2 regions of the Planococcus plakortidis genome follow, and region 1 is predicted to be linked to the other one. Evidence: riboswitches for the same ligand, from Rfam matches in the RefSeq annotation. Region 1 holds a riboswitch; the other holds the start of a gene.

The links. Region 1 has a riboswitch for preQ1 ahead of queF (preQ(1) synthase). Riboswitches for the same ligand answer to the same signal wherever they lie in the genome.
Region 2: it holds a riboswitch for preQ1, as region 1 does, so the genes downstream of both, queC (7-cyano-7-deazaguanine synthase QueC) here and queF (preQ(1) synthase) in region 1, are expected to answer to the same signal.

What each region holds. Positions count from the first base shown of each region.
Region 1 covers NZ_CP016539.2:261,365-277,579, forward strand. Annotated here, with positions in the region: gene brnQ (branched-chain amino acid transport system II carrier protein) at 1-1,029, shown strand, start outside; gene BBI15_RS01415 (GntR family transcriptional regulator) at 1,076-1,738, opposite strand; gene BBI15_RS01420 (SpoIIAA family protein) at 1,902-2,261, shown strand; gene BBI15_RS01425 (SpoIIAA family protein) at 2,268-2,624, shown strand; gene BBI15_RS01430 (hypothetical protein) at 3,672-3,875, opposite strand; gene BBI15_RS01435 (class I SAM-dependent rRNA methyltransferase) at 3,997-5,187, shown strand; gene BBI15_RS01440 (MFS transporter) at 5,307-6,521, shown strand; gene BBI15_RS01445 (ABC transporter ATP-binding protein) at 6,554-8,293, shown strand; gene BBI15_RS01450 (MerR family transcriptional regulator) at 8,355-9,116, shown strand; gene BBI15_RS01455 (endonuclease/exonuclease/phosphatase family protein) at 9,213-9,959, shown strand; gene BBI15_RS01460 (endonuclease/exonuclease/phosphatase family protein) at 10,056-10,892, shown strand; gene BBI15_RS01465 (queuosine precursor transporter) at 10,955-11,584, opposite strand; gene queF (preQ(1) synthase) at 11,597-12,091, opposite strand; PreQ1 riboswitch class I at 12,187-12,234, opposite strand; gene BBI15_RS01475 (NUDIX domain-containing protein) at 12,771-13,280, shown strand; gene BBI15_RS01480 (cytochrome P450) at 13,378-14,706, opposite strand; gene BBI15_RS01485 (phosphotransferase family protein) at 14,905-15,834, shown strand; gene BBI15_RS01490 (TraR/DksA C4-type zinc finger protein) at 15,911-16,215, shown strand, end outside.
Region 2 covers NZ_CP016539.2:1,312,867-1,329,081, forward strand. Annotated here, with positions in the region: gene mbcS (acyl-CoA synthetase MbcS) at 1-1,424, shown strand, start outside; gene rarD (EamA family transporter RarD) at 1,552-2,484, shown strand; gene sppA (signal peptide peptidase SppA) at 2,546-3,556, shown strand; gene BBI15_RS06710 (RDD family protein) at 3,571-4,140, shown strand; gene tpx (thiol peroxidase) at 4,177-4,683, shown strand; gene BBI15_RS06720 (class I SAM-dependent methyltransferase) at 4,736-5,659, shown strand; gene BBI15_RS06725 (universal stress protein) at 5,782-6,201, shown strand; gene BBI15_RS06730 (zinc ribbon domain-containing protein YjdM) at 6,292-6,618, shown strand; gene queE (7-carboxy-7-deazaguanine synthase QueE) at 6,676-7,383, opposite strand; gene queD (6-carboxytetrahydropterin synthase QueD) at 7,380-7,802, opposite strand; gene queC (7-cyano-7-deazaguanine synthase QueC) at 7,799-8,461, opposite strand; PreQ1 riboswitch class I at 8,470-8,513, opposite strand; gene BBI15_RS06750 (NADP-dependent oxidoreductase) at 8,619-9,557, shown strand; gene BBI15_RS06755 (universal stress protein) at 9,609-10,109, opposite strand; gene ald (alanine dehydrogenase) at 10,407-11,522, shown strand; gene BBI15_RS06765 (M24 family metallopeptidase) at 11,584-12,681, opposite strand; gene BBI15_RS06770 (metal-dependent hydrolase) at 12,772-13,452, shown strand; gene BBI15_RS06775 (DRTGG domain-containing protein) at 13,620-14,927, shown strand; gene BBI15_RS06780 (YtpI family protein) at 15,013-15,312, opposite strand; gene BBI15_RS06785 (DHH family phosphoesterase) at 15,406-16,215, shown strand, end outside.

The DNA of each region.
Region 1 (16,215 bases):
CTCGGCGAAGTGTCGATGACGGCTGGATTGATCGTGTTTTCAATCATCTTTTTTGCCGTATCTTTATTGTTGTCGTTGAATCCGACACAAATGGTCGAAAGTATCGGTAAATTTTTGGCGCCAGCCATCTTGGTGGTACTCGGCATTCTTCTGGTTGCGGCGTTCTTCTCTCCGATGGGCGAGGCTGGCCCTGCCCAGGAAGGATACGCAAGCGGTGCCTTCTTGACCGGGTTTACGGAAGGTTACAATACGATGGACGCGCTCGCTTCCCTCGTGTTCGGCATCATCGTCATTTCTGCCGTGCGGAAAATGGGCGTCACTTCTCCCAAAGGCATCTTGAAAGCTACACTTCGCAGTGGCGTTGTCGCGGCCGCCTTGTTGGCGGTCGTGTACTCAGGCATCGCATTCCTTGGTGCCACAAGCACATCCCAGCTCGGCCTCTTGGAAACAGGGGGATCCGTGCTGAGCGGAGCTTCGAGCCATTACTTCGGCACATTCGGCGCTTTGCTGCTCGCTGTGATCATCACCTTGGCGTGCCTTACCACAGCAGTCGGCTTGACTGTCGCCAATGCGGAATTTTTCCATAAGCTGACCCCTGGCATCAGCTATCGCACCTATGTCTTTATCTTCACCGTGTTTTCATTGGTCGTCACCAATGCGGGCTTGTCGAACATCATCACGTATTCGATTCCGGTATTGATGTTCTTGTATCCACTCGCGATCGTCCTAATCATGCTAGCTTTCTTGTCGCCTCTTTTCAACCACAGCCGCATCGTCTACGTATCGGCGATTGGCGTGACGTTCTTCATCGCCATCGTCGATGGGTTGAAGACCTTGACAGGATCGCTTGGCGTGGCCAACCCAACTTGGCTGCAGAGCGTCATCGATTTCTATTCGGAAGTCCTGCCGCTATACGCTGATGGGCTTGGCTGGCTGGTACCGGCTTTGGCCGCTATCCTCATTTCAGGCGTGGCGGTCCGCTTGAGAAGCCGCGGGGAAGCGAAATCCCCGGCTTTTACAAACCGATAAAAAAAGCTGTTCCCTAACGTGCCGGACACGTTGTGGAACAGCTTTTTTAAATGCCTTTGGAAGCGGTCAGGTCTTCGATGGTGCGGACCCAGTTGGATTTCATCAGATGTGAAATCTTCTCGCCGTCCCCAGCTTTCAATGTTTCGATGATTTCGATGTGCTCGTCATGGGAACGCATCGTCAATACGAGTGAATGGTGGAAAAATTGTCTGCGGACGTGTGATTGAAGCTGGCCGAGCATGGAATCTATATAGGGATTTCCGGCCGCGTCCACGATGATCTGATGGAATTCTTCATCGATCTTCAAAGCAGAGAAGGAATCGTTGTTGCGGATGGCACGCGCAAATTTCCGGTTGGTTTCTTCCAACAAGCCAAAAAGCTCAGGCGTCAAATTAGGGATGGCCAGTTCACCGGCAAGCGCTTGGAGCGCGGCAAGAGGGGGCAGGAGGTGTTTGATGTCTTCGATATGGATATCCGTCACGCGTGTCGCTTTGCCGGGAAACATTTCGATGAACCCTTGGACTTCAAGAAGTTGCAGGGCTTCACGAATCGGCGTCCGGCTTAAATTGAGCGCTTCAGCAAGTTCGGTGTCGACCAGTTTCTCGCCCGGCTGCAGGGTGCCATCGATAATCCATTGCTGCAATTGCAGATGGGCACTTTCTTTAGCAGAAACGCGTACCGGTTTTGCATGGTCTACAGGAATCGGCATAGTAAATCTCCTTTCGAAATTATCTGATTCCATTATACACTAATCTGCAGTCCATTAAAATGCAGAATGCGATATATCCAAAACCGTGATTTGCGAATGTCAGTTTGATGCGTGGTCTAAAGGGAATAACAGCATTATCAGGAAACTTTAAGGAGGAGCCGCCATGTTATCATTCTTCACCAGCAAAGACGAACAAACTTTGGCCATTGAAGTGGAAGGCAAAGTGACGAAAGGGGATTTGGAGAAATTCGACAATGTCGTGTTCGACAAATTCCGCAATGATGAGAAATTCAATGTCTATGCCGTGATCAACGAAATTGATGCCCCGACAGCAGGCGCCATGTTCGAAGAGTTGGCCGTCGATGCCAAGCGCTGGAGCCAGTACAATAAACTTGCGGTCGTCAGTGAAACAAACTGGATGGATAAGGCATCGGGCGTAATCGATAAACTCCCGGGCGTACAAGCTGAACATTTTCCGATGGACCAGATGGACCAGGCCTGGGATTGGATAAAGGAGAGGTGAACAGACATGTTATCCATCGTACCGAGCAAAGACATCGAAACAATCGCGATTGAAGTGGAAGGGCGTGCGAGCAAAGCCGACGTCGAGAAACTGGATCACGTCATCCGCGAGAAAGTGGGCGAAAAAGGGCATTTCAACATGTACGCAATCATCTACAAAGTGGAAGATTCCACCTTATTCGATGCGGCAGACAGTGCGGACATCGACCGTGAAAGCTGGAGCCAGGCACGCAAGTTCGCGGTCATCAGCGAAAAGGACTGGACTTCGGCAGCGAACGGCTGGCAAGGCTTTGCAGACGGCTTGGAAACGCGCCATTTCAAGCTCGACGAAATGAACGATGCCTGGGAATGGGTGCAAGAATAACCAATGGCTACAAAGCGTTCCGCATTGCGCGGAGCGCTTTTTTCTGTCGAGAGAGCTATTGAAGCCAGAAATTAGAATACTTGGAATGGAAAGGAGTGATTGGAGAAGTTTGCGCTTTTCGACTGCGTTGCAGGGGGCTGCTTGGGGCTCGCAGGATGCGAGTCATGCAGCTGATGCGACAGGACGTCGCGCTTTCAGCTGCCCGGAGATGGGGCGGGTGCCCGGCCAATGTGCCGAATTTCTCTGTGTTTGAGCATCGCTTGATACGCGTTGCTCAATTCTCACTGCGTTCGAACATCGCAGTAGAACCGTTGCTCCCACATCTGCTCAACCCTCACTATGTTCGGGCATCGCAAAAAAATATTTGCTACGCAGATGCGTCGCAAATGAATGGACTCGCCATCCATTCACCCCTTCCACTCCGTCTCTAGTTTTAGAGTGAGCGATCGTTTCTTCAGTTCATTTAAAGAGAAGCGTGGAAATGCATCATGTTTTGTAGCTCATATCGTTTGGATCAAAGAGAGTATGATTTTCAATTCAAGCACCTATTTGTCAGATGGCGCATCTCAAGAAGCGATTTCCACACTAGCCGGCAACTGGGTATAGAAGCAGATCTACCTAAACACACTCTACTTAATGAGATCACCAAGCCGCCGAGCGTAAAAGGATGAGCCGACGCCGTAAGACAGGTGCTCTTCCTGGCTTATGGCAGGAGGCCAACCCAAAGCATGGCGGCAGATAACAAGATGAAGCACAAATAGAATGCTGAGACACTTCAACACGTAAACTCTCACTAGCTGCTTCAAACATATCTCGGGAAGCGATTCCCCCGCTAGCCGGTAACTGACTAAAGAAGTCGATCTAAATAAACGTATGGAGATAAATGGAATATTTTAGCCGCCGAGCGCCGAGGGTGAGCCAACGCCGTAAGACAAGTGTTCTTCCTGGCTTATGGCAAGAGGCCAACCCAAAGCCCGGTGGCGACTACTAACCTGAAGCTCCTATAACAGCAAACACATTTCCGCAATCACACTCCAAATATCTTCATTAAGCTTCCTCAATACGCACAAGCTCCGCCCGCACGATGTGGAACAGATTCAAGACAAGCGTCTTGCCCGCTGCATCTTCGACCGGAAGCAGGCTGACGGCGATGCCGATGAAATGGTCTTCAAGCGCACCTTCAATGCGGATGCCTTCTAGCATGTCCCCGTTTGTCAGCAGGATGTTGTAGACGTAGAACTTCTTTTTCACGACGGCTCCTCCTTTCCGTATCCAATTCATTGAAAAAGGCGTTTGAAAGTGGGCAGGGCGATAGATTTCCTTTACACTGATTATAATGCAAAATGCAACGGCATAGATAGGATGAGGAATTGTGAGAAACGAATTGACGGCAACAGTGAAGGACAGTTTGAGAAATGAATTGGCGAAAGGCTCTCCGCTCATCACGAAAGATGGATTGATGAGCGAAATCGATGCACCGGAAGGCACTTTGCTGCGACTGGTCGATAAAGACGGGGAATATCTCGGGACGGGCTATTACGGCGAGCAGAACAAAGGCGCCGGCTGGGTCTTGACGAGAAATCAGGACGAAGCGGTCGGCCAGGCCTTTATCGAGCGCAAGCTGGAATTGGCATTCAGCCGCCGCGAGAAATTCTTCCACAATCCGGAGACGACCGCGTTCCGCGTCTTTAACGGCGAAGGGGACGGGTTCGGCGGATTGACGATCGATTATTACGCAGGATTCTATTTGCTGTCCTGGTATAGTGAAGGCGTCTATTCATTCCGTGAAGACCTCGTGGCCGCTTTGGAGAATGTAGCGGACTGCACCGGAATCTACGAGAAGAAACGTTTCGATACGAAAGGCCAATACATCGAAGACGATGATTTCGTATCCGGAGAGCGCGGCGAATTCCCATTGATAGTCCAAGAGAACAGCATGAACTTCGCGGTGTACTTGAACGACGGGGCGATGACCGGCATCTTCCTAGACCAGCGCGATGTGCGACAGGCGATCCGGACGAAATATGCGGAAGGCAAGACCGTGCTGAATACCTTCTCCTATACCGGAGCCTTTTCTGTAGCAGCGGCGCTCGGCGGGGCGGACAAGACGACGAGCGTGGATCTCGCGAAGCGCAGCTCGGCGAAAACGATCGAGCAGTTCAGCATCAACGGCATCGATTTTGACGAGCAGGACATTCTGGTCATGGACGTCTTCAATTATTTCAAATACGCGAAGCGCAAGAACTTGAGCTTTGATGTAGTGGTCCTCGATCCGCCAAGCTTTGCGCGCTCAAAAAAGCATGTCTTCAGCGCAGCGAAAGACTACACCAATTTGATGAAAGAAACGATCGATATCACGGCAGCGGGCGGCTTGATTGTCGCTTCGACCAACAGCGCTTCATTCAATATGAAGAAGTTCACCCAAATGATCGATAAAGCATTCAAGGATCGAAACCAAAAATACAAAGTGGTGGAGACGTATAGCCTGCCGGCGGATTTCCACGTCGACAGAAGATTCCCGGAAGGCGATTACCTGAAAGTATTGTTCCTGCGTTTACTGTAAGGCGGGCTCATAGGCAGAAACAAAGAGCGCAGATGGGCATTCCAAGTTGAATGTGCATCTGCGCTTTTTATTGGTTTATAATGGAAAATAATATGGTTAGCAAATTTGGAGGGAGCATTATGGCAAAAGCAATTTCCTCATCTTCGCTCGCGGGCAATCCGGTGTATCCGGTGATGTTCGCGATTGGCGGTGTGCATTTACTGAACGATTCCTTGCAGGCAGTGATTCCGGCAATGTTCCCGATTTTGGAGAAGGATTTGGGCCTGACTTTCACCCAGCTCGGGCTAATCGCGTTTGCGCTCAATATGGTGGCGTCTGTCCTGCAGCCGGTGATTGGGTTTGCGAGCGATAAAAAGCCGATGCCTTACGCGTTGCCGCTCGGCATGGTGTTCTCGTTTATCGGGATCGCAGGCCTGGCCTTTGCGCCGGAGTATTGGCTCATCCTGTTATCGGTCATTTTCCTTGGTTTCGGTTCTGCGGTGTTCCATCCGGAAGGCTCGCGCGTGTCGTATATGGCAGCGGGTTCGAGACGCGGCTTGTCGCAATCGATTTACCAAGTCGGCGGCAACTCCGGGCAAGCATTGGCGCCTTTGATCAGTGCCTTTATCCTTGTGCCGCTCGGGCAGCGGGGCGCGGCGCTGTTTCTCTTCGTTGCGGCAATCGGCATTTTCGTGCTATCCAAAATTTCCGCCTGGTACAAGGCGCAATTGGAACGCGATAAATTGGAGAAAGTGACAAAAGCGGTGCTGTCTTCCTTGCCGCCTTTGACCAAAAAGCAAGTGGGCACCGCCTTGACCTTGCTGTTGTTGATCATTTTCGCGCGCACGTTTTACATAACGACGATCACGAGTTTTTATATATTCCATTTAATGGATAATTATGGCGTGACAATCCAACAAGGTCAAATGTTCATTTTCCTATTTCTCGGAATCGGGGCATTCGGGACCTTTTTCGGCGGCCCGCTCGCCGACCGCATCGGCCGCAAGCGTGTAATCGTGCTGTCATTGCTTGTGCCGATCCCGCTGGCGCTTGTGCTGCCATATGTCGCCTTGCCGATCGTCGCTCTCATTCTTGCCGTATTGGGCTTTTTCCTCATGTTGAGCTTTTCCGTCATGGTCGTCTACGCCCAGGAACTCGTCCCGAGCAGGATCGGCACGATGTCCGGGCTGACGGTCGGTTTGGCATTCGGCATGGGCGCCATCGGATCTGTCGCGATCGGGGTGTTGATGGATTCGATTGGCGTCTACGAAACGATGATCATCATTTCCTTATTGCCGATTCTCGGGCTGGTCGGCCTCGCTTTGCCGAAAGACCGGAAAATTGCCGCTTCGTAAATCGTCCGACTGGATAGATAGGAGATGGAGTTATGGAACCAAGTCAGAAAAAACAAGGCATCAAGCCGTTTTTCACGCTTCTCACGTCGATTAAGATCCCGAAATGGGCGCTCGTTTTCGGATTGGCGACCAGTTTAATCACAACCATCGTCGGCTTGTTGGTCCCGTTGTTGACAAGGGAATTGGTGGACGGCTTTTCAGTGGAAACGTTAAGCGCAGGTTTGATTGCGGCACTTGCCGCTGCCTTCATCGTGCAGGCAGTCATCAACTGCGTATCGATTTATTTATTGAGCATGGTCGGGCAGCGCATCGTGGCCGGGTTGCGCGAGCGCATGTGGCTTCATTTACTGCGGTTGCGTGTCGGCTATTTCGACCAGCACGCAAGCGGCCAGACGGTGAGCCGCGTCGTCAACGATACCGGCATCGTCCGGAATCTCATCACTGACCATTTCCCGAATTTTGTCACCGGCATCATTACGATCATCGGGGCTGTGGTGATTCTCCTGGTGCTCGATTGGAAAATGACCTTGATCATGATGCTCGCCGTACCGCTGACAATCGCCATCATGATTCCGCTAGGCCGCAAGATGGCGAAGATTTCCCGCAGCTTGCAGGACGAGACGGCCGTGTTCACGGGCGACGTCCAGCAGACGCTTGGGGAAATCCGCCTGATGAAATCGTCGACTGCGGAACCGGTGGAAGAACAGCGCGGGTTGTCGGGCATCCAGAAATTATACGGGCTTGGCATGAGGGAAGCGAAAGTCTATGCCTTGATCGGCCCGCTCATGTATTTGGTTGTCATGGTCGTCATCGTGATGATCATCGGCTACGGCGGCATCCGTGTATCGCAAGGGTCGATGTCGACCGGATCCTTGGTCGCTTTTCTTCTCTATCTATTCCAGATTATCGTGCCACTCGCGACATTTGCGCGTTTCTTTACGGAATTGCAGAAAGCAAAAGGGGCGACGGAACGCATCATCGATATTTTGGAGTTGCCGCGAGAAGAACAAGAACAGGGCATGGAGATGGACATCAGCGGCAAAACGCTGCGACTAGAAAACGTCAGCTTTGCCTATGAAAACGGCGAGCCGGTGCTGCAGGATGTTTCGTTTGAAGCGCATCCGGGCCAAAAGATTGCGTTTGCGGGGCCAAGCGGCGGGGGCAAGACGACCATTTTCGGCTTGATCGAGCGCTTTTATGAACCGACTGCAGGCGTGATTACCATCGGCGAGGTACCGATCAGCGACGTGGCCATCGCTTCCTGGCGCGACCAGATCGGCTATGTATCCCAGGAAAGCGCCATGATGGGCGGGACGATCCGTGCGAACCTGACTTACGGCCTGCCGGATGCCGGCCGCTATAAGGATGAAGAATTGTGGCGGGTGTCCCGCATGGCCTATGCTGAGGAGTTCATCGCTTCGTTCCCCGACGGATTGGACACACAAGTCGGGGAGCGCGGCGTGAAATTGTCCGGCGGTCAACGGCAGCGCATTGCCATCGCCCGCGCATTTTTGCGCGACCCCAAATTATTGATGATGGACGAGGCGACCGCAAGCCTCGACAGCCAGTCCGAAGGCATCGTCGGGCAGGCGCTTGGCCGCTTGATGGAAGGGCGGACGACTTTGGTCATTGCGCACCGCCTGTCGACGATCGTCGATGCCGATCAAATCATCTTCATTGAAAAGGGCCGGGTCACGGGCATCGGCAACCACCGGGAGTTAACCGGGAAGCATGCGCTGTATCGCGAATTCGCCGAGCAGCAATTGACCTAATGTTTTTCTTGACCTTGACGCTGCGTCAAGGTTTAAGATGAAGTCATCAGGAGGTGGCGGCATGTACACAGTGCAGAAATTGGCTTCGCTTGCCGGCGTGAGCGCGCGGACCTTGCGCTATTACGATTCGATCGGTTTATTGACGCCGCAAAAAAATGAGTCCGGTTACCGGATGTACGGGCGTCCGGAAATCGACCGGCTCCAGCTCATCTTGTTCTACCGCGAACTCGGATTCGGGCTTCACGACATCGCGAAGCTATTGGATGATCCGGATTTTGATGAAATCGGGGCATTGCTCGGGCAGCGGGAACAATTGCTTGAACAACGCAGCCGCCTGGACCTTTTGATTAGCAATGTGGAGAAAACCATTTCCGCAAAAAAAGGGGAGAGCCAAATGGCAGACCATGAAAAGTTCGAAGGATTCAAGAAGCAGCTGGTTGAGGACAATGAAGCGGCTTACGGAAAAGAGATCCGCGAGAAATATGGCGATGCGGAAGTCGACCGGTCAAACGCCAAAATGCTCGGCATGAACCAAGAGCAATACGAAGCGTTCAAGCGTCTCGAGCAGGAGGTCCTGGAGAAGCTGGGGGAAGCGCTGAAAGGCGGCGAACCGGAAGGGAATGCTGGGCAGGAAGTGGCCGATTTGCACCGGCAGTGGCTCGGGTATACCTGGGGCAGCTACAATCCGAAAGCGCACGCAGGACTCGCGGAAATGTATGTCGCGGATGAACGCTTCGCGGCCTATTATGAAAAAGCAGGCGAAGGGGCAGCGCAATATTTGCGGGATGCGATCATTGCCTATACGGATAAATTGAATGGATGAACAGGGGCCCGCTTGCTTGCGGGCTTTTTTTGGTTTTATCCAGCTGGGCTGGGGAATGGAAGTAAACGGGAACAAGCGAACGAGGAGGTGGGGAAGATGCTGGCAGTGATGAGCTTTAATATCGCCTCAGGCAAACGGATCGATGGAGAGCTGGACCTTGAACTGACGGCAACAGCGATTGAGCAGGGAAAAGTGGATATTGCCGGTTTACAGGAAGTGGACCGCAATTTTTCCTCGCGCAGCGGGTTTTTGGATCAGGCGAAATGGCTGTCGAAGCGGCTCGGCATGCACATGGCATACGGGCCGAACTTAATCGACAGGGGAGCGGGCGGTGCACGGCCGAAGCGTGAATACGGCAACGCCATTTTAAGCCGTTATCCGATCGTGTCGTCCCAAAACCATGATTTAAGCGCTGTCGAAGTGCACCCGGAGGAATTCGAGCCGCGCGGAATGCTCGAAGCGGTCATCGAAGTGGAAGGGCGGCGATTCTCGTTCTATAATACGCACCTGTCGTTGATTGACGAGGAAGTGGATCGCAGCTTGACGGAAATCATCGCTATAACGTCCGACAACCCCTTGCCTCAATTGCTGGTGGGGGATTTCAATGCCGCGCCTTCAACCAGCCACATCCAGCGATTCTCGAAGCATTTCTACAATGCGTTCGGTTCTGGCCCTTACCCGGATACGTATAAGAAACAAGGCGACCATGGCCAAAAAATCGATTATATTTTCCATGATGCCCATTTCGAGGCGATAGAGGCCTGGACAATTGCCAGCGAAGCCTCAGATCATGTACCAATTGTGGCGAAACTCAAAAATTTACAAAACCATAACATTTTTTAACCTAGATTTAACTTGCAAAAGCGCCATCCTTGCTATAATTAAGGGGACAATCGCAGCTGCCACTGATTCGTTTCAACCAGAAAAGGAGATGGTCTCATGCACGGCGATGCCAGCAGGACCCCAACAGTGAAAGTGATGTCGTTCAATATTGCCCATGGAATGGGAATGGATGGCGAAGTGGATTTAGAGAGAACCGCACAGGTAATCGAAGCGTCGGGAGCCACCATCGTGGCGCTCCAGGAAGTCGACCGCCATTTTTCCAACCGCAGTTCTTATATGGACCAAGTCGAATGGCTGGCCGAGCGGCTCGGGATGTATGCGGCATTTGGCGCTAATTTGAATCAAGCGCCCGATGACCCGGAACGCCCGAACCGCCAGTACGGAAATGCCACATTAAGCCTTTATCCAATCAAATATGCAGAAAACCATTTTTTGACGCAAGTCGTCACCGACATCTACAATAACGAACAGCGGGGTGTCCTCGAGACCGTCATTGAAGTCGGCGGTACGTATCTTAAGGTCTTGAATGCGCATTTGGCATTGAAGGATGAGGAGTTGGAATTGAGTGTCGCGGAAATAATGGAAATCGCGGGCAAAACCCATTTCCCGAAAATCATCGCGGGCGATTTCAATGCACCGCCAACACATCGCCACTTAGCCCATCTCCACTGTACGATGACGGATGTTTTCCTGAAAGCCAAACGCGGCGACGCCTATACGTATCCGTCCCCTTATGAAAATCACGAAACCGGTGAATCGTTCAAGCCGATGACACGCATCGATTATATTTTCGCCGACCGCGGCTTTGACGTGCGGGATGCAGAAAGAATCGAAACGGCTGCCTCTGACCATTTGCCGATTACCGCAGAGCTCGTCTGGACACAGCATAGTGACTCGGCTGCTATCATCGTCCCTGCAGCCCAGCCATCCTGAAAAAAATAAACAGCAAAAGCCGCCGGCACTCAACACGTGCCGGCGGCTTTTTTATGATTCGATTAAGCGAAACTCTTTTGAGCGGCTGTCTTGGAGCGGCGAGCGAGTTTGACGAGCAGGTAGACAAGCGGCGTGTCCGCTGCTGCGACGACCCATTTGAACGCATACTGCGTCAAGATCATGGCGCCCAACGCCGATAGCGGCATCGTCCCGTAAAAAGCGATGGTGATGAAAATCGTCGTATCGGCCAATTGGCTGACCATCGTCGAGGCATTGTTGCGCAGCCACAATTTCGATTCACCATTGCGTGCTTTTAATTTATGGAAAATCGTGACGTCCAGGTTTTGGCTGATGAAATACGATACCAAACTTGCGAGCGTCACCCGGAAGCCGGCCGAGAAAATCGACTCGAACGCTGCCTGGTCTGCAAAAAACGGCGCAGACGGCAAATGGATGGCCGCAAAGATGAACGCCAGCGCCGCGAGCTGCGTGATGAATCCGGCCATGACCGTTTGGCGAGCCGCTTCTTTGCCGTATACTTCCGCGATCGTGTCGGTGATCGGGAACGTAAAGACATAGACGATGACTGCAGCCGGCAGCACCGCCCATTCGCTGATGGAGAACAGTTTCACTGCCAGGATATTGGATAAGATGAGCAGGCCGACAAAAGCGCCATTCAAATAAAGTAACATGGACGATGCTCCTTATCGGTTGGTGATCGTTTCCGGATTCATGTCGTGGTTCATCATCCGGTACGTCGCCATTTCTTCGTATTTCGTGCCAGGCTTGCCGTAATTCGTATACGGGTCGATCGACAAGCCGCCGCGCGGGGTGAACTTGCCCCATACTTCGATATAGCGCGGGTCGAGCAGCTCGATCAAGTCGTTCATGATGATGTTGACGACATCTTCATGGAAATCGCCGTGGTTGCGGAAGCTGAACAAATAGAGCTTCAAGGCTTTGCTTTCGACGAGCTTCTTGTCTGGGATGAAGCTCAAATAGATCGTCGCGAAATCCGGCTGGCCGGTTTGCGGGCATAGCGAAGTGAATTCAGGGCAATTGAATTTGACGAAGTAATCGCGCGTGTGGAGATTGTCGATCGCTTCTAGAATGCCGGGGTCGTATTCAAATTTGTAGCGTGTGTTCTGGTTGCCGAGCAAGGACAAATGCTCGAGTGTTTCTTCGTTTCTTCCTGCCATGTGTGTGGCCTCCTTATATTGGGCCGGCGGGGGAGAGCTATAAAAAAATCGGACAAACGAAAAGCCGAATCGCATGTGGATTCGGCTTGATTTCAAAATCCATAGTTTTTTATAGAGGGTGGAATGCTATGAACCTCTCCCGTTGCCGGGTTATTTAATTTCCTGCCTTATCGTATAAGATGAGGGCGGTTCTGTCAATTGTTGGTTTGTTAGGGCTTTGAGTCTTTGAGTTGCGGGTCATACATTTAGCTACAGAGTGAGTAGAAAAGCTTCCGCTTTTCGACTGCGTTTCAGGGGGGCTGCTTTCCGAGGGGCGGGTGTTGAGCCAATGTACGGCAAAGAGCGCCGTACATTTGTCTCGCCAGCTCGCGCGGTCCCTCAGGAGTCAGCCCCCCTTCCACTCCGTCTCTGGTTTTAAAGTGGTAGATAATTTCTTCAATCCATTAAATATTGAAAGGAGAAAAGCATCTTACTTTGTAGCTCAAGTCATCTGGGCGGTGAATGGTAAGATGAAGCACCCATAGAATTACGGAACAATGGGGAAGCAGGCCCTCGCTACCTTCAGTCCTATGCCGCGATGAAACTAGTTTCACTTTAACTATTACAAATAGAAAATGGAATTTTAAGGTATACTATTTACAACTTTATAGCTGAATTCAAACAGAAAAGTGGTGGAAAGATGGAGTTTCATAAAATACTGGAAGAAAAAGGGCTTAAGAAGATTAATAAGATATTTGAAAGAAAGGCAGTTAGGGCGGTTATTATGTCCGGGCATAACATTCTTCTGGTCCAATCAAACAGGGGAGATTACAAATTCCCAGGTGGTGGTGTAGAAGAAAATGAAAGTGATACAGAAGGACTCGTCCGTGAAATTAGGGAAGAAACTGGCTATATCAATTGTGAAGTCAAAGAATGGGTCGGCACAGTGATTGAACGTCGATCTGATGAATATGAGATGGATGTCGTATTTGAAATGACTTCGCATTATTATATAGCAGAATTGAAAAATGAAGAAAAGCTTCCGTTGCAATTGGATGATTACGAAAGTGTCCTTGATTTTACTCCAGAGTGGGTGGCGTTAGAAGAAGCAATTTTGCAAAATGAGCGTTTAATTCAACAGGTTGAACGGAACAGCTGGTTGAAACGGGAAACATTCGTTTTGAAACAATTAAGAACATACATAAGCTAATGGATGAAAGAGATGTCTGCAATGAAACTGAAGCATAAGAAAAAGGCTGACGAAAACACACCTTTCGCCAGCCTTTTATTATTAGAAAGCTTTTTTATCAATGGAACGGACAACCTGATTGCACAGTCGTGTTCTTCTGTTCGTGATAGAACACATTGTCTGGCCGGTTTTTCAGTTTTTGGACGTCTTTTAAGATCAAGCGGCTTTTTGGCATGGTGGGCATGCGTGACATATCGTAGGACAAGTCCTGTTCAGGCACGCTGTATTTCAGGTTCTCTGCGAAATACTTGAAGAATGATTGCATGACCATGACCGTCATCCACTCGCCGGCGCAGCGGTGTCCGGTGTGATGGTCGCCGCCGCCTTGTGGCACGAAATTGAAGGGGCTGCCGTTCCATGTACTGAAACGTTCCGGGATGAATTCCTCGGGATTGTCCCAGGAATCGGGGTGGTGGTTCGTGCCATACAGATCCAGGATGACGCGCATGTCTTTTTTGAAGTGCACGCCATTCCAGTTGAAATCCTTCTTGGCGATCGCTGCCATGACTGGCGCGAATGGATAATAACGGCGAACTTCCTGGGCGAAATTATGGCTGTAGTTGTTTTTGTCTGCCTGGAGTTTGCCGAGCGTGACCGGGTTTTCGTGCATCGCCATGACGCCGAAGACGATAAAGTACGCGGTTGCGATCATCGGGCGGTAGGCGTTATTCAAGTCGACAGCTGCCGTCTCGAGGTCGAGCAGCTTGCCGTTCGGTGTCCGGTGATGGGCGACGATGTACGCAGCTGTATAGGCTGGCGGATTGTATTCGCCTTTACGGATTTGCTTGATGATTTTTTTCAGCCAGTCTTCGTGCGCATTGCGCGCTTTCATGCCTTCACGGTAGCGCCCTTCGGTGAGTCCGAACGAATCGACCATCGTCACGAGCTCCCATGTGCGCTGCTTGACTTCGCTTTCTTTCATCGGAAGCCCTGCCCAATGGATCATGGAGCGTGTGAAGATTTCCTCGATTTCATCCAAGAGGACGACTTCATCCATGTGTTGCCATTGTTCCGCTTTGGCGTCGAGTTCCTGAATGGCCATGCGTTTGGCATCTTCCAAACGTTCGGGTGTCATCATCGACAGGAACATGCGCTTTTGCTGGTGATGGTCTTCGCCGTCGCGGCCATGGACCGCACCGCGCCCGAAAAGCGTCTGTTCAAGCGGAAGCGGCGCTGCGCCGCTGCGTTTGAAGTACTCGTTATTATAGAACAGTTCAGCTGCTTCTTCGCCGGCCATGCAGATAACCTTTTTTCCGAGCAGGCGGGTCTCGAAAATATCCGAACCCAGCTCTTTGCGGCGGCCAGGCAGGAAATCAAACCCTTCCCCGAGAAGGGATAGGGTATTGTCCAATTCTTTTGCTTTCGGGATCGGGTGCTTCACTTTCATGTAACGTCAGCTCCTTCAGTATGGTCAATGCAGGCGATTCGCCTGTTTAAGTTGAAAAGTCATTGTAGGAAAACCATACCCTTCTGGCGCCGCGATAAACGCTTCCCGAATTTCGGGTGGGCGCATAGCAAAAAGCTGGAGTAGGCGTTTTTTCATGGTACACTAAAAGCAAAAGATAGGCTGAAAGGAGCGGCAAGAATGACTAATGGATTCGGCGGCTTATCCCGCCAGGCACTCGACTGGGTCGAGGCGAAATGGCAAGGAGCTGCATTGGTAGAAGCTGTCCCCTTGGAAGGTGGGACTTCTTCACTGCTTTATGAAATTCGGGCGAACAAGGACGGAGAGCAACAGAGCGTGGTGCTGCGGCTTCACCATAAAGGGGAGTGGCTCGACCAGGAACCGGATTTGGCGAGGCATGAAGCGATGAGCCTGGAGCTTGCCGGAAAAGCGGGCATTTCCGCACCGCGCGTTCTGGCGTTTGATGAAAATGGCGAGGCGTGCGGTATGCCCGCCGTATTGATGACGAAAGTTCCTGGGGCGGTCATTTTCCCGCCTGCCTACGATGCGGGGTGGCTTGATGGGCTGGCGCAAACCTTAGTGGAGATCCACCGCCACAAAGCGGAAGGGTTTCCTTACGAATATTTTGCCTATAACGATGCACGGCGCCTCGAGCGTCCGAAGTGGTCACGCGTGGAAGGCGACTGGATGCGCGCGTTCTACATCGTAGCCGCTGGAGGGCCGCCCGTCGAATACAGTTTGATCCACCGCGATTATCACCCGGGAAATATTCTCTGGGAATCCGGGCAGGTGAGCGGGGTTGTCGATTGGGTCAATGCGTGCCGCGGGCCTGCGGGTGTCGATGTCGGGCATTGCCGTGTCAATCTGGCCCAGCTTTACGGCACACGGGTGGCCAACGAATTTTTGGCGGCTTATGAACGCTGTGCCGGCGAGTCATTCACCTATGACCCGTATTGGGACCTGTTGTCGTTGATCGATATATTGGACGGAAGCCCAGCCGTTTACCCGGGATGGAAGGCGTTCGGTTTGTCCGGGCTGTCCGATGAATTGGTCCGTTACCGCTTGGATGAGTATTTGATGAGCTTGATGGACCGCTTCGATGATTTCTGAGCTGCAGCCTGAGGTTTGATTTCTCCGATAAAGGCAATATATATAGCACAAGCGAGTATTTGGAGGAGGAGTCAACATGACGGACGAACAGCTGAAAAACTTGAAGCAGGAACTCGAAGCGCAATTGAAGTCGCTCGAGGAACGAATGGAGCATACAGAGGAGTTCGAAACAAGCGAACTATCCAATTATGATAATCACCCAGGCGATAACGCGACTGACCTATACGACCAGGAACGGGGCATGGCGCTCGAGCAATTTAAGGAAGAAGAGCATGAAGATGTGCTCGCGGCGCTAAAAGCCATTGAAGATGGAACTTATGGGACATGCGCAGTATGCGGAAAAGACATTCCCTATGAGCGGCTGGAAGCGATACCGACTGC
Region 2 (16,215 bases), 1.1 Mb from region 1:
CGAACCGTGCAGCGAACAGCTTTGAAAAAGCAGGCCTGAAAAAAGGCGATGTCGTGCTGGTCATGGTGCCCCGGCTGATCGAGGCGTACATTGTGTATGTGGGCGCATTGAAAGCAGGGCTCGTCGTCATTCCGAGTTCTGAAATGCTGCGGGCGAAAGATATTTCCTACCGCCTGAACCATAGCGAGGCCAAAGCGGTCATAGCATATGAACCGTTTTTGAGCCAATTTGAAGGAGTCGCTGAAATGGAAGGGCTGACCAATTTCGTCATCGGCCAGGGACCCGATTCCTGGATTTCATTGACCGACGAAATCGCTTCAGCTTCTGACCATTATGAAGCGGCACAGACCAAGAATGACGACATGGCATTTCTTTCCTACACATCCGGAACGACCGGCAATCCGAAAGGCGTGGTCCATAGCCACGGCTGGGCTTATGCGCATTTGCGCACATCCGCCGAGCATTGGCTCGGTGCGGAAAAAGGGGATCTGGTCTGGGCGACGGCGAGCCCGGGCTGGCAAAAATGGATCTGGAGCCCGTTCCTCGCTACACTCGGGAGCGGGGCGACGGCATTCGTCTATAATGGCAAATTCGACCCGGCTGTCTATCTTGAATTGCTCGAAAAACGGAAAATCAACGTGCTATGCTGTACGCCGACGGAATACCGGCTGATGGCGAAGCAGAAAGATTTGGCGGATTACGATTTAAGCGCGCTCCACAGCGCCGTGTCGGCAGGAGAGCCTTTGAATGCTGAAGTGATCGATGTCTTCCGGAAGCATTTCAATTTGGATGTGCGCGACGGTTACGGACAGACCGAAAACACCTTGCTTGTCGGCACGATGAAAGGCACACAAGGGCGCAAAGGCTCGATGGGCAAACCGACGCCAGGAAACCGGGTGGACATCATCGATGACAACGGGGTGCCATGTGCGGTTGGAGAAGTCGGGGACATCGCCGTACACGTCGAGACGCCGGCTTTGTTCAAGGAATACTTCAAAGATGCGGAGCGTACGCAAATGCAATTCCGCGGCGATTATTACGTCACCGGCGACAAAGCATCAAAAGATGAAGATGGCTTTTTCTGGTTCGAAGGGCGCGGGGATGACATTATCATTTCGTCGGGCTACACGATCGGGCCGTTCGAAGTGGAAGATGCGCTCGTCAAGCATCCTGCCGTGCAGGAATGTGCCGTCGTCGGTTCACCGGATGAAATCCGCGGGGCGATCGTCAAAGCTTTTGTCGTCTTGACAGAAGGCAACGAAGGCGGGGAAGGGCTCATCACGGAACTCCAGAATCACGTCAAGGAATTGACAGCGCCGTATAAATACCCGCGCGCTATCGAGTTCCGCACCGAACTGCCGAAAACGGCATCAGGCAAGATCCGCCGCGTTGAACTGCGGCAAGCGGAAAATGCAAAAAAATAATGATTTTGCCAAAAGCCCCCGCTCACACCGGGGGCTTTTGCTGTATTTACTTTCCAATAGGGCAGGCATATAATGGGTCTATTATTTCGTGAATAAAAATATTTTAAGAATGGTGCGCGATGCGAAGATGACTGAAGAGAAAAAAGGAACATTGCTGACGATTTTGACCTATACGATCTGGGGGTTCCTCCCGATATTCTGGAAGCAAGTTGACCATGTACCCGCCGACGAATTGCTGGCCGGCCGGATTTTTTGGGCGTTTTGGCTGACGCTAGGCTTTATCGTGCTGACAGGGGGCGGCAAGCGATTTATGGAGGATATAAAGTCCTTGTGGAAGTCGAAGAAAACCTTCTTCATGCTCATGCTTGCTTCGTTCCTCATTTCGGCCAATTGGTTTTTCTATATTTATGCCGTGACCAACGACCGGATCGTCGAAACGAGCCTGGGCTATTACATCAACCCGCTCATTTCCGTGTTGCTCGGTTCGTTCTTCTTAAAGGAAAAACTTTCGCCTGCCGTAAAGGCCGCTTTTGTGCTTGCCGCTATCGGCGTGGCGGTCATCACGATTTCCTACGGGACTTTGCCGTGGCTGGCGCTCGGCATGGCATTCAGCTTTGCGTTCTATGGATTGATCAAGAAAACCATCCAGCTGAATGCATTAAGGGGCCTGGCGATCGAGACGATGTTCGTGCTGCCGTTTGCGACTGCCTATTATATCTATCTATTTTCTGTCGACCGCGCAGCGTTTTTGCATAGCGGCGTGCCGACCGACCTGCTCGTCATCCTCAGCGGATTCCTGACCGCCTTGCCACTACTGCTTTTCGCCATGGGGGCGCCGCTCATTCCGTTATATATGATCGGCTTCCTTCAATATATCGCCCCGAGCTTGATGCTGTTGATCGGCGTCTTTCTGTACGGAGAGGCATTCGGGACCATTTCGGCCATTTCCTTCTCCTTTATCTGGAGCGCCCTGATCCTGTTCACGGGGTCGAAAATCATGGAAGCGAGACGGATAAGAAAAAACCGCCATATAGCAGGTGCCGAATTTGGCGGAAAGTGAAACATATTGAGCGTTGTATCGTATAGTTAAATGGAATACTTAAGGAGGGAAATGGAACATGATGAACACAAAACGATGGATCGCTTTAGTCGCCGCTGCTGTATTGCTAGTGATCTCACTGGTCATTAACTCGGCATTCAGCGTACTGCAGTCGGATTTCACTTCAGGATTTGATGATTGGACGGGAATGGATCAGACAGCCTTGAGCGAACGAGTGGTTGAACCGGGTGATGCTTCCAACCGCATTGCAGTGTTGAATGTGGACGGGGCGATCCAGGATACGGGCGAAGCTTCCGTTTTTGCAGCTGCTGGCTATAACCATGACCTGTTTATGGAGCAATTGCAAGCCGTCAAGGAAGACAGCAGCGTCAAAGGCGTTGTGCTGCAAGTCAATTCCCCTGGCGGAGGCGTGGTCGAGTCCGCTCAAATCCACGACAAGATCAAGGAAATCCAGGAAGAAACCGGCAAGCCGCTTTACGTGTCGATGGGCGCGATGGCTGCATCAGGCGGTTATTATATTGCCGCGCCGGCTGAAAAGATTTTCGTCAGCGAAGAAACCTTGACGGGTTCAATCGGTGTCATCATGCAAAGCGTCAATTATGGTGAATTGGCAGAGCGCTATGGCATTGATTTTGTCACCATCAAATCGGGGCCATACAAAGACATATTGAGCCCGACGCGGGAGATGTCCGAAGAAGAACGGGCGCTTTTGCAAGACATGCTCGACAGTTCATATGAAGAGTTTGTCGATGTCATCGAAGAAGGCCGCGATATGACCGAAGCGGAAGTGAAGGAATACGCAGATGGGCGCATCATGAATGGCCGCCAAGCAGTCGAGGCGAACCTTGCGGACGATTTCGGCTTTGCGGAAGATGTCATCCAGGCTATGCGTGATGATTTCGATCTAGCCGACGGTGAAGTATTCGAGTACGGGGCCGGAGATAACTGGTCTTCACTGTTCGCGATGAAGGCCGGCTCATTCTTCGGGATGGACATGGAAACGAAATTCATTTCGGATATGCTGTCCCAAAACAGCGGGCCGCGGATGATGTATCTATACGGTGAAAACTAAGGAGGTGGAAAAGCATGACTGATCACGTCAATACGGATGCGGCGGAACGGGCAGCTGCCACTCCGCCGTCCCAGCCGGAAAACGATTTGGTGCTTTTCTATGAACGCAAGCCGGCAGGGTTCTGGATGCGCTTCTGGGCATATTTGGTCGATATCCTGCTCATTTCAGCAGTTTCCTCTATTTTGATCCGGCCGTTGTTCGCGCTTTTCGGGTGGGAGGCCACAGAAAGTGTTTGGTATGCGCCATATGCAATCTTGACCGCGGTTGTCTTTTACGGTTATTTTGTCTTGATGACCAAATTCTTTGCGCAGACGGTCGGCAAGATGATTTTCGGCTTGCGCGTCGTTTCGCTGAAAACGGATCGCTTATCATGGGCCACTTTATTGTTCCGTGAGTGGATCGGCCGCTTTATCTCGGTGACGATCCTGCCTTTGTACTGGATTGTCGGCTTCACTCCCTTAAAGCAGGGGGTCCATGATTTCATCGCGGATACGACCGTCGTCCACGAGGAAGCCTACCGGAAACAGCAGATGGCGAGGAAACGGCTGGAAGGGTCTCGGTTGCAAGAGAGTGAAGGCATTTAGTATGATGAAGGTAATCTGAAAGGGAGGCGTTGCAATTTGGTACAAATCACATTCAAGCAAAACCCTGTAACATTGCCAGGAAATGAAGTGAAAGTAGGCGATGCGGCACCGGATTTCACGGTGCTATCGAACAGCCTGGAACCGAAGACACTTAGCGATTTCAAAGGCAAAGTGCTGTTGATCAGTGTCGTCCCGTCGCTAGATACAGGAGTATGTTCCGATCAGACGAAACGATTCAGCGATGAAGCGGCATCATTGGGTGACGAGGTCGAAGTATTGACGGTTTCCTGCGACCTGCCATTCGCGCAGAAACGCTGGACGGAGATCAATGGCGTAGATTCGATCACGACATTGTCCGACCACCGCGACCTTTCCTTCGGCGAAGCATACGGACTGACGATGCAGGAGCTGCGCTTATTGGCACGTTCCATCTTCGTTGTCGACAAAGACGGGAAAGTGACATATGTGGAATATGTAGCAGAAGGCACCGATCACCCGGATTACGAAAAAGCACTCGCAGCAGTGAGAGAGCTTACAAACTAATACCAGGAACCCACTCTAGCCGAGTGGGTTTCCTTATTGAGGACGGAGATTTATGAATTCATCTATGGAAAGCATTTTTACGGCGATCGACAATGAAACTGTGTCGATCCAAAAACAGGAAGAGACATCCTATTTGGAAAGCTTGCTCACAACGACTGAGCGCTGGCTGGACGGGCAATTGACTATTGCCGAAGGCGGCACAAAAGAAGACGTGCGAAAAGCGATCCAATTGTCGATCCTGAAAGGCATGAAAGAGCATGTCCAGCCCCACCATCAAATGACGCCGGATGCGCTTGGCTTGTTGATCGGCTATCTGGTGGAGCTGTTCGTCAAGGAACAACAAGCGACGGTTCTCGACCCGGCGGCGGGCACGGGGAACCTGTTGTTTACAGTGATGAACTATTTGGACGGCCGCATGAGCGGGACAGCTGTCGAACTCGATGACCTGTTGATCCGCCTGGCTTCGAATATCGGCAATTTAATCGAACAGCCAGTGACATTTTATTTGCAGGATGCCCTGCAGCCGCTATTGATCGATCCGGTCGACTGCGTCGTGTCCGATTTGCCGGTCGGTTATTATCCCGACGAAGCGACTGCCTCGAATTATGAACTGAAAGCGGAAGAAGGCATGTCCTATGCCCATCACCTGTTCATCGAGCAATCCTTGAGACATACGAAAGAAGGCGGCTATTTGTTCTTTGTCATCCCGAGGAACATTTTCGAATCGCCGCTCGCCGGGCAGTTGCATAGTTTCCTGAAGCAACAGGCGCATATCCAGGCCGTGATGGAATTACCGGAAAACATCTTCAAAAATGCCCAGCACGCAAAAGCCGTCTTGGTGTTGCAGAAGAAACGGGAAGGCTTGAAAGCGCCGAAAGAAGTGCTTCTTGCACGCGTCCCGAATATGTCGAAACCTGAAACGATGGCGAAATTCTTCACGCAAGTCAATGGATGGTTCAAAGAAAACAAAGCATGATGCAAGCCGGCCCCATCCGGATGGGGCCGGTTTTTTCATTTCAGGAAATAGGCAGGAACTTTTGGAGGGACGGCGAATAGCGTAAAGAGACAGGGAATGATCAGTATGGAAGGAGTGGGAGTATGTATCAGCAAATCTTGTTGGCTGTCGACGGGTCGGAAAACTCAATCCGCGCGGCGAGGGAAGCGGTAAAGATTGCCAGCCTGGTTGAAGGAGCGGAAGTGACGGTCGTCTATGTCTCCGATTACAAGGAAGATGAAAATGAAGTGATCCACGACGCTTCGGCGATGGAATTCGATTTGGCGAGGCGGAAAAAAATCCAGCCGGTAACCGAGATGCTCGACAGGGAGAAAATATTCCATCATGTCGAAGTACTGCACGGCATACCTGGCCCGGCTATCGTCCAGATGACAAAAGACAAGCAATACCACCTGCTTGTCATCGGCAGCCGCGGCCTGTCACCGATCCGTGAAGTGATGCTCGGCAGCGTCAGCCACAAAGCCGTCAACCATGCAGAATGCCCGGTCCTTGTGGTCAAATGAAATTGGCCCCATCACCGCCCATGCGATTTGGTATAATGAGAAGATCCACCGATGCACGATGCATCGTCACTTTTAGGAGATGAGAACTGAATGATGGCTTTACCGAATTGCCCGGAATGTGGTTCTGGATACACATATGAAGATGCAGGGATGATGGTTTGCCCGGAATGTGCTCATGAATGGAACCCGGATGAGAAGCAGGAGGAAGTAGTGCGCGATGCCGTCGGAAACGTTTTGCAGGACGGGGACGCTGTCACGGTCATTAAGGATTTGAAAGTGAAAGGCAGTTCCAATCCGTTGAAAATCGGCACGAAAGTCAAGAGCATCCGGCTCGTGGACGGAGAACATAATATCGATTGCAAAATCGACGGCTTTGGCGCAATGCAGCTGAAATCGGAGTTTGTGAAAAAAGCTTGATTAAAAAAACCGGCCGTTCCCATAATAATGGGAACGGCCGGTTCTGTAGGTGGCTCCTTACACGCCGCGCTTATTGCCCCATAACAAGGTGTGGAGCTGCGGCAATACTTTTGCGTCATTGAGCGAAACGGAAGCCAAATGCCTGTCGATCAGCCATTGGTAGCGCCCGAGCAGATGCTGGACTAACTTTTCGTCTTCGCTCGTCTGTGTATCGTCATTGCCGACTTGCAAAAAGAACGGGAATGATGGATAACGCAAGTGCAGCTGTTCAGCGAAAAAGAAATCCGCTTCATCGAATACGACAACTTTCAGGCTGGCTTGAGATGACGATAGCTTGCCGAGCATGGCATCGAGTTTGGAGTAGTCCAAAATCATGCCAGAACTCGGGGGCTTCGGGGAAACGGTCACTTCATCGATTTCCGAGAGCCAATCCTGCCAGATGCTTCCTTGCGTTTCGACGGCGGTACGCCAGCCGTTCTCTTGGCACAATGCGACCAGTTCTGCGATGCCTTTATGAAGTGCCGGGTTGCCTCCGGAAATGGTGACGTGTGAAAAGCTGTCTTTTCCGAGATCCTCAAGCTGCTGGGCTATGTCATCTGCAGTCATCATGACGCTTTTTCCGGTGCCGTCCCAAGTGAATTTGGAATCGCACCATGAACAGGAATAATCGCAGCCAGCGGTCCGGACGAACATCGTCTTCTGGCCCATGACCATGCCTTCGCCTTGTATCGTCGGGCCGAATACTTCCATCACGGGAATCTTCATGAAGACACCTCTTTCGGACGGTAGATGACATAGCTTGTCGGGGTTTCCCGGACGATGACTTGAATGCATCTTGGGCGGTTATCCGAACGGTCAAGCGTTTCCTGCACCAGCTCGTGTATTTGCTGCGCGAGCTGTTCGGTCGTCGGGAAAGTATCCCCAAATTCCGGATGGTCATTCAAGACGCTATGGTCGTAGCGTTTATGGATCAAGTCTTTCAATTGTTTAAAGTCGATGAGAAAACCGGTGCCGTTCAATCGATCGCCGGCAATCGTGATATTCAAATGGTAGGTATGGCCATGCATTTTTGCGCATTTGCCGGCTTCGTCGGCCGGGATATAATGAGCTGCGGAAAAATGCATATCCTTATTCAATTCAAAGCTATAGGGGTGCGGGACAGATGGGTAGAATTGCTGCATCAAGAGTTCGCACCTGCCTTTTGGGACAAATACGTCTGCAAGCCTTCATTTCGCAGTACGCAAGATGGGCATGTCCCACAGCCTGAGGCCGGAATGCCGTGATAGCAGGTCAAGGTTTCGTCTTGGACGAAATCGAATGCGCCGAGTTCGTCGGACAATGCCCAGACGCCGGCCTTATCGAGCCACATGAGCGGCGTATGGATGACGAACTGCTTGTCCATCGATAAGTTGAGGCTGACATTGAGCGAACGGATAAAGGTATCCCGGCAATCCGGATAACCGCTGAAATCCGTTTCGCTGACGCCGGTCACGAGGTGGCGTGCGCCGAATGCATCGGCGTAGATCGCTGCAAAAGACAAGAACAATAAATTGCGGCCAGGAACGAATGTGGAAGGAGGGCCGTCCTGTTGTTCTTCGACTTTGATCGAATCACGTGTCAAAGCATTGGCGGATAATTGGTTGATGAGCCCCATATCGAGCACTTGAAGGGACACGCCGAGCTTCTCGGCGATGCGTTTTGCGTGGTCGATTTCTTGCGCATGGCGCTGGCCGTAATCGAACGTGACGGCAAGCACTTCGCTGAATTGTTCCAGCGCCCAAAATAGGCAAGTGGTGCTGTCTTGCCCGCCGCTGAAGACCACGACTGCTTTTTCATTTTTCATTTACATACAGCTCCTTAGTTTTTTAGAGAGGGAGTTTGCGAACCTCTTTTATGAAACAGTATCCATAATAGCATAGTCAGTGAAGTTCTGGCGCTTTTTCATGTGTAGCAAGATGGTCTCAGGGTATATAAGGGATAAAAGGGAGGAGTGGGTGCAAATGAAAGCGATCGTTATTGATCAGTACGGGGGTAAAGAGCAATTGAAAGAACGCGAAGTGGAAACGCCGGTTATTTCGGCGCATCAAGTATTGGTGGAAGTCCACGCGACTTCAGTCAACCCGATCGATTGGAAGTTGAGGGAAGGCTATTTGAAAGAAATGCTGCCATGGGAATTCCCGATCATTCTCGGGTGGGATGTTGCAGGGATCGTCAAGGAAGTGGGCGAGGGCGTCCGTCATTTTCATCCTGGCGACCGGGTTTTTGCACGTCCGGCTACAACACGCCAAGGGACCTATGCTGAGTTCGTCCCGGTCGATGAAAACTTGCTTGCGCGCATGCCCGAAAGCATGAGCTTCGAGGAAGGTGCAGCGATTCCTTTGACAGGGCTGACTGCCTGGCAATGCCTGGTAGAGAGCGGCCATATCAAAAAAGGCGATAAAGTGCTCATCCATGCAGGTGCAGGCGGCGTCGGGAGCATGGCGATCCAGATTGCCAACAGCATTGGCTGCTATGTAGCGACGACAGCGAGCGATAAGAATGACGAACTGGTCACGTCTCTCGGCGCGAATCGCGTCATCGATTACCACGAAGAAGATTTCTCGGAAGTGTTGGAGAACTTCGATTTCGTGTTGGATACTTTGGGCGGGGAGACGCTCGAAAAAAGTTACGGCGTGTTGAAGCGCGGCGGCAGGCTTGTCAGCATCGCCGGCCAGCCCGATGAGGAAAAAGCGGAAAAGCTCGGCATCCATGTCAGCGGTTTCTGGTTGGAACCGGATGGCCAGCAATTGAAGAAATTGGGCGATCTGTTCGTCAGCGGGGAAGTGAAACCGGAAATCGGCCATCTCTACCCATTGACCGAGGAAGGGGTGCGGGATGCGCATGAACTAAGCGAATCCCACCATGCCAGAGGAAAAATCGTCATTAAAGTGAAAGATTAGGCATAATAAAAAGCACACGGCCCGGATGAAGGCCATGTGCTTTTATATGTGTCACTCAGGTTTTCCGGAGCGTTCTTCAGAATAGTATTCATCCGGTGCGTCACTTTGGGCTTCGTCTGTACGGACAACAAGCACGTCGCATTTAGCGGAGCGGACGATGTGTTCTGAAACGCTGCCGATAAGGAAACGTTCGACTGCATTCAAACCGGTTGCGCCGCAGACGATCAAGTCGGCTTCGACTCTCTCAGCGAGTTCGCGGGGGATCATCGTTTTAGGTGAGCCGTAATCGACCACAATGTTGACGTTTTCAACACCGCCGGCTTCGGCTTCTTTTTTATAGTCCCCAAGTAAGTCTTCCGCGAATTTTTGGGCGCGGTCGGCAATCGAGCGGTCATAAGCTTCGATCGCAGCGAACGACCGGGTGTCGATCACGTTCACCAGGTTCAAGGTCGCATGGTTACGTGTGGCGATACCAATGGATTTCTTAAATGCCCATTCCGCTTCTTTTGATCCGTCGACAGCTACCATGATTTGATTATACTTTAAGGTCATCTGTACATTCCTCCTTTGTCTATACTGTATCTTTCGAGGCATGGGCAATTTGTTCCTTCCTAAAGAGTGAAATTTATTGATTTATTTCCTATTTCTTTTGCTTTCACTATACCGGTATATCTTTCATTCTGGATATAAATGCTTTTGCGCCGCGTTATGGCAAGTAAAAAAATATCTTTTGAAAAGACAAAATTAAGGAGCAATATCCAACAATATCTGTTAGAATGGATTTGGTTTCAAATGCTAGTATTTTCGTTTATTTTATTATTTCAGACACAATAAATGGAGGGTTTTGTAATGCGTATTGGGGTACCTACAGAAGTTAAGAACAATGAAAACCGCGTGGCGATGACGCCGGCGGGAGTAGTGAACTTGGCACTTTATGGCCATGAAGTTTTCATCCAATCCGGTGCAGGGCTCGGATCGGGCTTTACGGATGCCGATTATGAAGCAGCAGGCGCCACAATCGTGGCGGATGCCGACCAGGCGTGGGCGCAGGACATGGTCATGAAAGTAAAAGAGCCGGTAGCTAGCGAGTACAAGCATTTTCGTGAAGGCCAAGTGCTGTTCACTTACTTGCATTTAGCGCCGGAAGTGGAATTGACAAAAGCCTTGCTTGAATCGAAAGTAACCGGTGTCGCTTACGAAACGGTCCAACTCCCGAACAATTCATTGCCGCTCCTTACGCCAATGAGTGAAGTGGCAGGCCGTATGTCGACACAGATCGGTGCCCAGTTCCTTGAGAAAATCCACGGAGGCGGCGGCATCCTGCTCGGCGGCATCCCTGGCGTTTCGCGCGGCAAAGTGACCATCGTCGGCGGCGGTGTCGCAGGGACGAACGCTGCGAAAGTGGCGATCGGGATGGGTGCAGATGTCACGATTCTTGACTTGAACCCAGAACGCTTGCGCCAATTGGATGATTTGTTCGGCAAAGATGTGCAAACATTGATCTCGAACCCATTGAACATCGCCCAATCGGTCGAAAAATCGGATTTGGTCATCGGGGCGGTATTGATTCCTGGAGCGAAAGCGCCGAAATTGATCACTGAAGACATGATCAAATCGATGAAGCCAGGTTCTGTCGTCGTCGATATCGCCATCGACCAAGGCGGAATCTTCGAGACGAGCGACCGCATCACGACTCACGACGCACCGACTTACGTGAAGCACGATGTTGTCCATTATGCCGTTGCGAACATGCCAGGCGCAGTTCCCCGCACCTCGACAATCGGCTTGACGAACGTGACGGTCCCTTACGCAGTGCAAATCGCCAATAAAGGGCTTAAGCAAGCGGTCCTTGACAACGAAGCATTGAAAAAAGGCGTCAACACAATGGATGGCCATGTAACATATAAGGCTGTAGCTGACGATCAAGGCCTCGAATACAAATCGGTAGACGAGTTGCTGCAATAATGATGAAAAAGAGCTGGCCCAGGAAAATCCGCCAAATGGATTTTCGGGCCAGCTCTTTTTTCTAACGGTTGATGATCGTCAATTCTTTCGGGTATTTGGTCAGCACTTCATAGCCGTCTTCGGTGACGACCAGGTCGTCTTCAATGCGAACGCCGACCTGATCCGTAACATAAATGCCCGGTTCGATCGTAAAGACCATGCCCGCCTCGAGCGGCATATCATTGCCTCCGTGGATCGACGGAAATTCGTGGACGGAAATCCCAAGGCCGTGGCCAAGGCGGTGTGTAAAATATTGTCCGTATCCCGCGTCCTCGATGACCTTTCTGGAAATGCCGTCAAGTTCAGCTGCCGTGACGCCCGGGCGCACCGCCTCGAGTGCTGCTTGCTCAGACCGCTTGACGACTTCATATACTTCTTTCGCTTGTTCGCTCGGTTCACCGAAAGCCAGTGTCCGGGTGATATCCGAGCAATACCCCTCATAGATGACGCCGAGGTCCATCAGCACCAGGTCGCCGCGAGCGATTCTACGTTCACCGGTTTTGCCGTGCGGGGAAGCGGCTTTTGGCCCTGTCAGCACAGTGGTGTCAAACGACATATGGGTGATGCCGCGTTTCTTCAACGCTGTCTCGATTTCGGTCATCAATTCGATTTCCGTCATGCCTTCTTGCATCACGTCAGCTGCCACTTCGATGGCGTAATCCGCAAGCGACGCGGCATGGCGCAGGATGTCGAGTTCGGCCGCATCTTTGATGACGCGCATCGCGTTCATCTGCGCATCGATCGAATGGATCTTGGGTGACTGGAAATAATGGTTGATTGCGTCGTAGCGCTCGACGTTCATATGCGCTTTTTCGATGGCGATGTGCTCCAGCGGCAAATTCCGCGTAGCTGCTGTTTCGTAAAGCACTTGCATCGCGTTTTGCGTATCGGCATGTCCTGCAATTTCGCCAGTCCAGCCGGCTGCTTTCGCATCGGGCGCTTCCATTGCCGGGCAGATGAGGAACGGCTCAGCATCAGCAAACACCATGACGGCGAGCAATCGCTCTTTCGGGTCGCTATTGAAACCGGTCAAATAAAAGACATTATGCGGGTCGGTGATGAGCGCCGCGTCGAGTTGCTGTTGCTTCAAAAAACTTTGCAAATTGGTCAATTTGTTCATATGTATTCCTCCCCTTCATGTGTAGCATATCAAAAATCAGGGTATAAAACAGCAGAAAGCAAGGAGCCAAAACTCTATTGGAGGGATATCATGAAAATCTCATATCACGGTCATTCGGTTGTGAAAATCCAAACCGGCGGCAAAACGATCCTTATCGATCCGTTCATTACCGGAAACGAATTGACGGACTTGACAGCAAGCGAAGAAAAGCCGGACGCGATTCTGTTGACGCATGCGCATAACGACCATGTCGGCGATACAGTGGACATCGCCAAATCAAGCGGCGCGGTCGTCGTGGCGCCTGTCGAGCTGGCCAATTACCTGGGCAGTCAAGGAATCGAGACAGTTGGCATGAACCTCGGTGGCGCTAAAGAATTCGACTTCGGCAAAGTGAAATTCACGAAAGCATTCCATAGCTCATCCTATACGACAGAAGAAGGCGAGGTCATCTACGGCGGCATGCCAGCCGGGATTCTCTTCGAAGCCGAAGGGAAAACGGTGTACCATGCGGGCGATACGGAAGTGTTCGGCGACATGGAAATCATCGGCAAGCGCCATTCGATCGACTTGGCATTCGTCCCGATCGGCGATTTCTTCACGATGGGACCGGAAGATGCCGCCTACGCCGTCGAGCTGATCAATCCAAAGCAAGCGGTGCCGATCCATTACAATACCTTCCCGCCGATCAAGCAGGACCCAGAAAAATTCAAGCAGGCGGTCAAGCAGGCGGAAGTCCAGGTCATGAAGCCTGGCGATAGCATCGAATTATAGAATCTTTTAACAGAGAACAGGCAAGGGAGACCAATGATTTCCCTTGCCTGTTTTTTTTTATTGCCTCGACCCGAACTTGGCTTTTGAAGGCGGCTGCCCGGGTTGTCGACTTCCATTCGGATTGTGATAAACTAAGGGATAAGGATAGCAGAAGGATTGGTGAAATAATGGCTACGAAACACGAACAGATTTTGGACTATATCGAGACCTTGGCTGTCGGGGAGAAAATCTCCGTCCGCCGGATTGCCAAGGAGCTCCAAGTATCGGAAGGCACGGCGTACCGGGCCATCAAGGAAGCGGAAAACAAGCGGCTCGTCTCGACAATTGAACGGGTCGGCACCATCCGCATCGAGCGCAAGAAAAAAGAGAACATCGAACGCCTGACGTATGCGGAAATCGTCAAAGTCGTTGATGGCCAAGTCCTCGGCGGTCGGGCGGGCCTCCATAAATCACTGAACAAATTCGTTATCGGGGCGATGCAGCTCGAAGACATGATGCGCTACACGGAAGCCGGAAATCTGCTCATTGTCGGAAACCGCTACAAAGCCCATGAGTATGCCCTTCAAGCAGGGGCCGCCGTTCTCGTCACAGGGGGCTTCGATGCGTCGGATCAAGTGAAGAAGCTGGCCGATGAACTGGAATTGCCGGTCATCTCCACCAGCTACGACACGTTTACGGTAGCCACGATGATCAACCGGGCGATTTACGACCAATTGATCAAAAAAGAGATCCTGCTCATCGAAGACATCTTGATCCCCTTGGAAAACACCCATTTCCTCCACATCAAAGATCCGGTCAGCCGCTATAATGAGCTGAACAATGAAACGACGCACGGCGGATTTCCGGTTGTCGACAGCAACGGCAGGCTGGTCGGGATCGTTACGTCTAGGGATGTCATCGGCGCTGCGGATGGTGAAACGATCGATAAAGTGATGACCAAAGACCCGATTACCGTGTCGCTGCAGACGAGCGTCGCGGCTGCAGGGCACCGGATGATCTGGGAAGGCATCGATTTATTGCCGATCACCGACGACCACCACAATCTCATGGGTATCATCAGCCGGCAGGATGTATTGAAAGCGATCCAGACTGCCCAGCGCCAGCCGCAGCAAGGCGAGACCATCGATGATATCATCAAAAGCCAGTTGACCTTGGTGCAAGAAGACAAGCTAAGCCTGGAATTCCGTGTCACGCCGCAGATGACGAATGCATATGGTTCATTGTCCTACGGGGCTTATACGATGGTGCTGACAGAGGCTGCGACCGTTGCACTGAAAACGAAAAACCGCAAAGACAGCGTGCTTGAAAATATTACGGTCTACTTCCTGAAACCGGTTCAGCTCGATGCTTCATTGACCATCCGGCCGGCCATCCTGGACATTAGCCGAAAATCGGCGAAAGTCGATGTTGAAGTGCTATATGAACAGCAAGTGATCGGCAAATCGATGCTGACGTTCCAATTGCTCGACCGTTGATGGGCGGCACCTTGGCAGGGGAGCGATCCCTTCCTTACACCGATCGCACGAAAAAAAACAACCTCTCCGCATGGGAGGGGCTGTTTTATGGATTCAAGCGGGTTTCTTCATCGAGAAATGCTTGGTAATGGCGATTCGCCTTGAAGTTATGGACGATCAGCGCCAAGCCGAGAACGATGAAAATGCCGGCAATGATATACGTGACGACGGTTTGGAAAACGAATAGCTGATTGATGCCGAAAAAGGCGATAAAGCTGCCGAGCGCAATCTGGGCGCGGCTGGCGTACCAGTTTTTGCGAACCGGCAAGCGGGTGCGGATCTGCTTCGTTTTATAGTAGAGATAGAATACAGCTGAAATGATAATCAAAAATACGAATATGAGCATGGGGAACCTCCTGTTGTGCAAATCTATCTCCATTGTAATGGGGATGGCCAGAAAATGCGAATGGATTTCCCTGCCTACTGGAGGATTGAAACAATGTACAGTCAAATCATCGACACAATTAAGCAATACGATACGATCATCATCCATCGCCATGTGCGCCCCGACCCGGATGCATACGGGTCCCAGATCGGCCTGAAATACATACTGGACCACAACTACCCGCAAAAGCGTGTGCTTGCAGCGGGAGAGCACGATTACAACATGGATTTCCTCGATTTCCCCGATATAGTCGAAGATGACGATTTCGAAGGTGCTTTAGTGATTGTCACGGATACCGCCAATACGGACCGGATCGACGACCAGCGCTATCGAAGCGGGGCGAAATTGGTGAAAATCGACCACCATCCGAATGATGATGATTACGGGGATATTTGCCAAGTGGACACAAAAGCGAGTTCCTCATCTGAAATGATCTATGAACTATTCACATACGGCCAAGTGGAAGAGAATTGGTCCATGCCCGATGCGGGTGCCCGGCTGCTTTATGCGGGAATCATCGGCGATACCGGCCGGTTCCTGTTTCCGAGCACCACGCAGAAGACGTTCGACGTGGCAGGCGAATTGATCAAGTACGATTTCGACCGCAACGAACTCCACAACGGCATGTATGAGATGGACCGGAAATTGCTGCATTTACAAGGGTATATGTACCAGAATTTCCAGATGAATGAAGATGGCGCGGCGTTTGTGAAAATCACCAAGGATATCCTGGCGAAATTCGAAGTCACCCCGGCAGACACTTCCCTTTTGGTCGGCTCGCTCGGCAATGTCAAAGGCATCAAAGCCTGGGTCATCCTAATAGAAGAAGATTCTGAAATCCGCGTCCGTTTGCGTTCAAAAGGT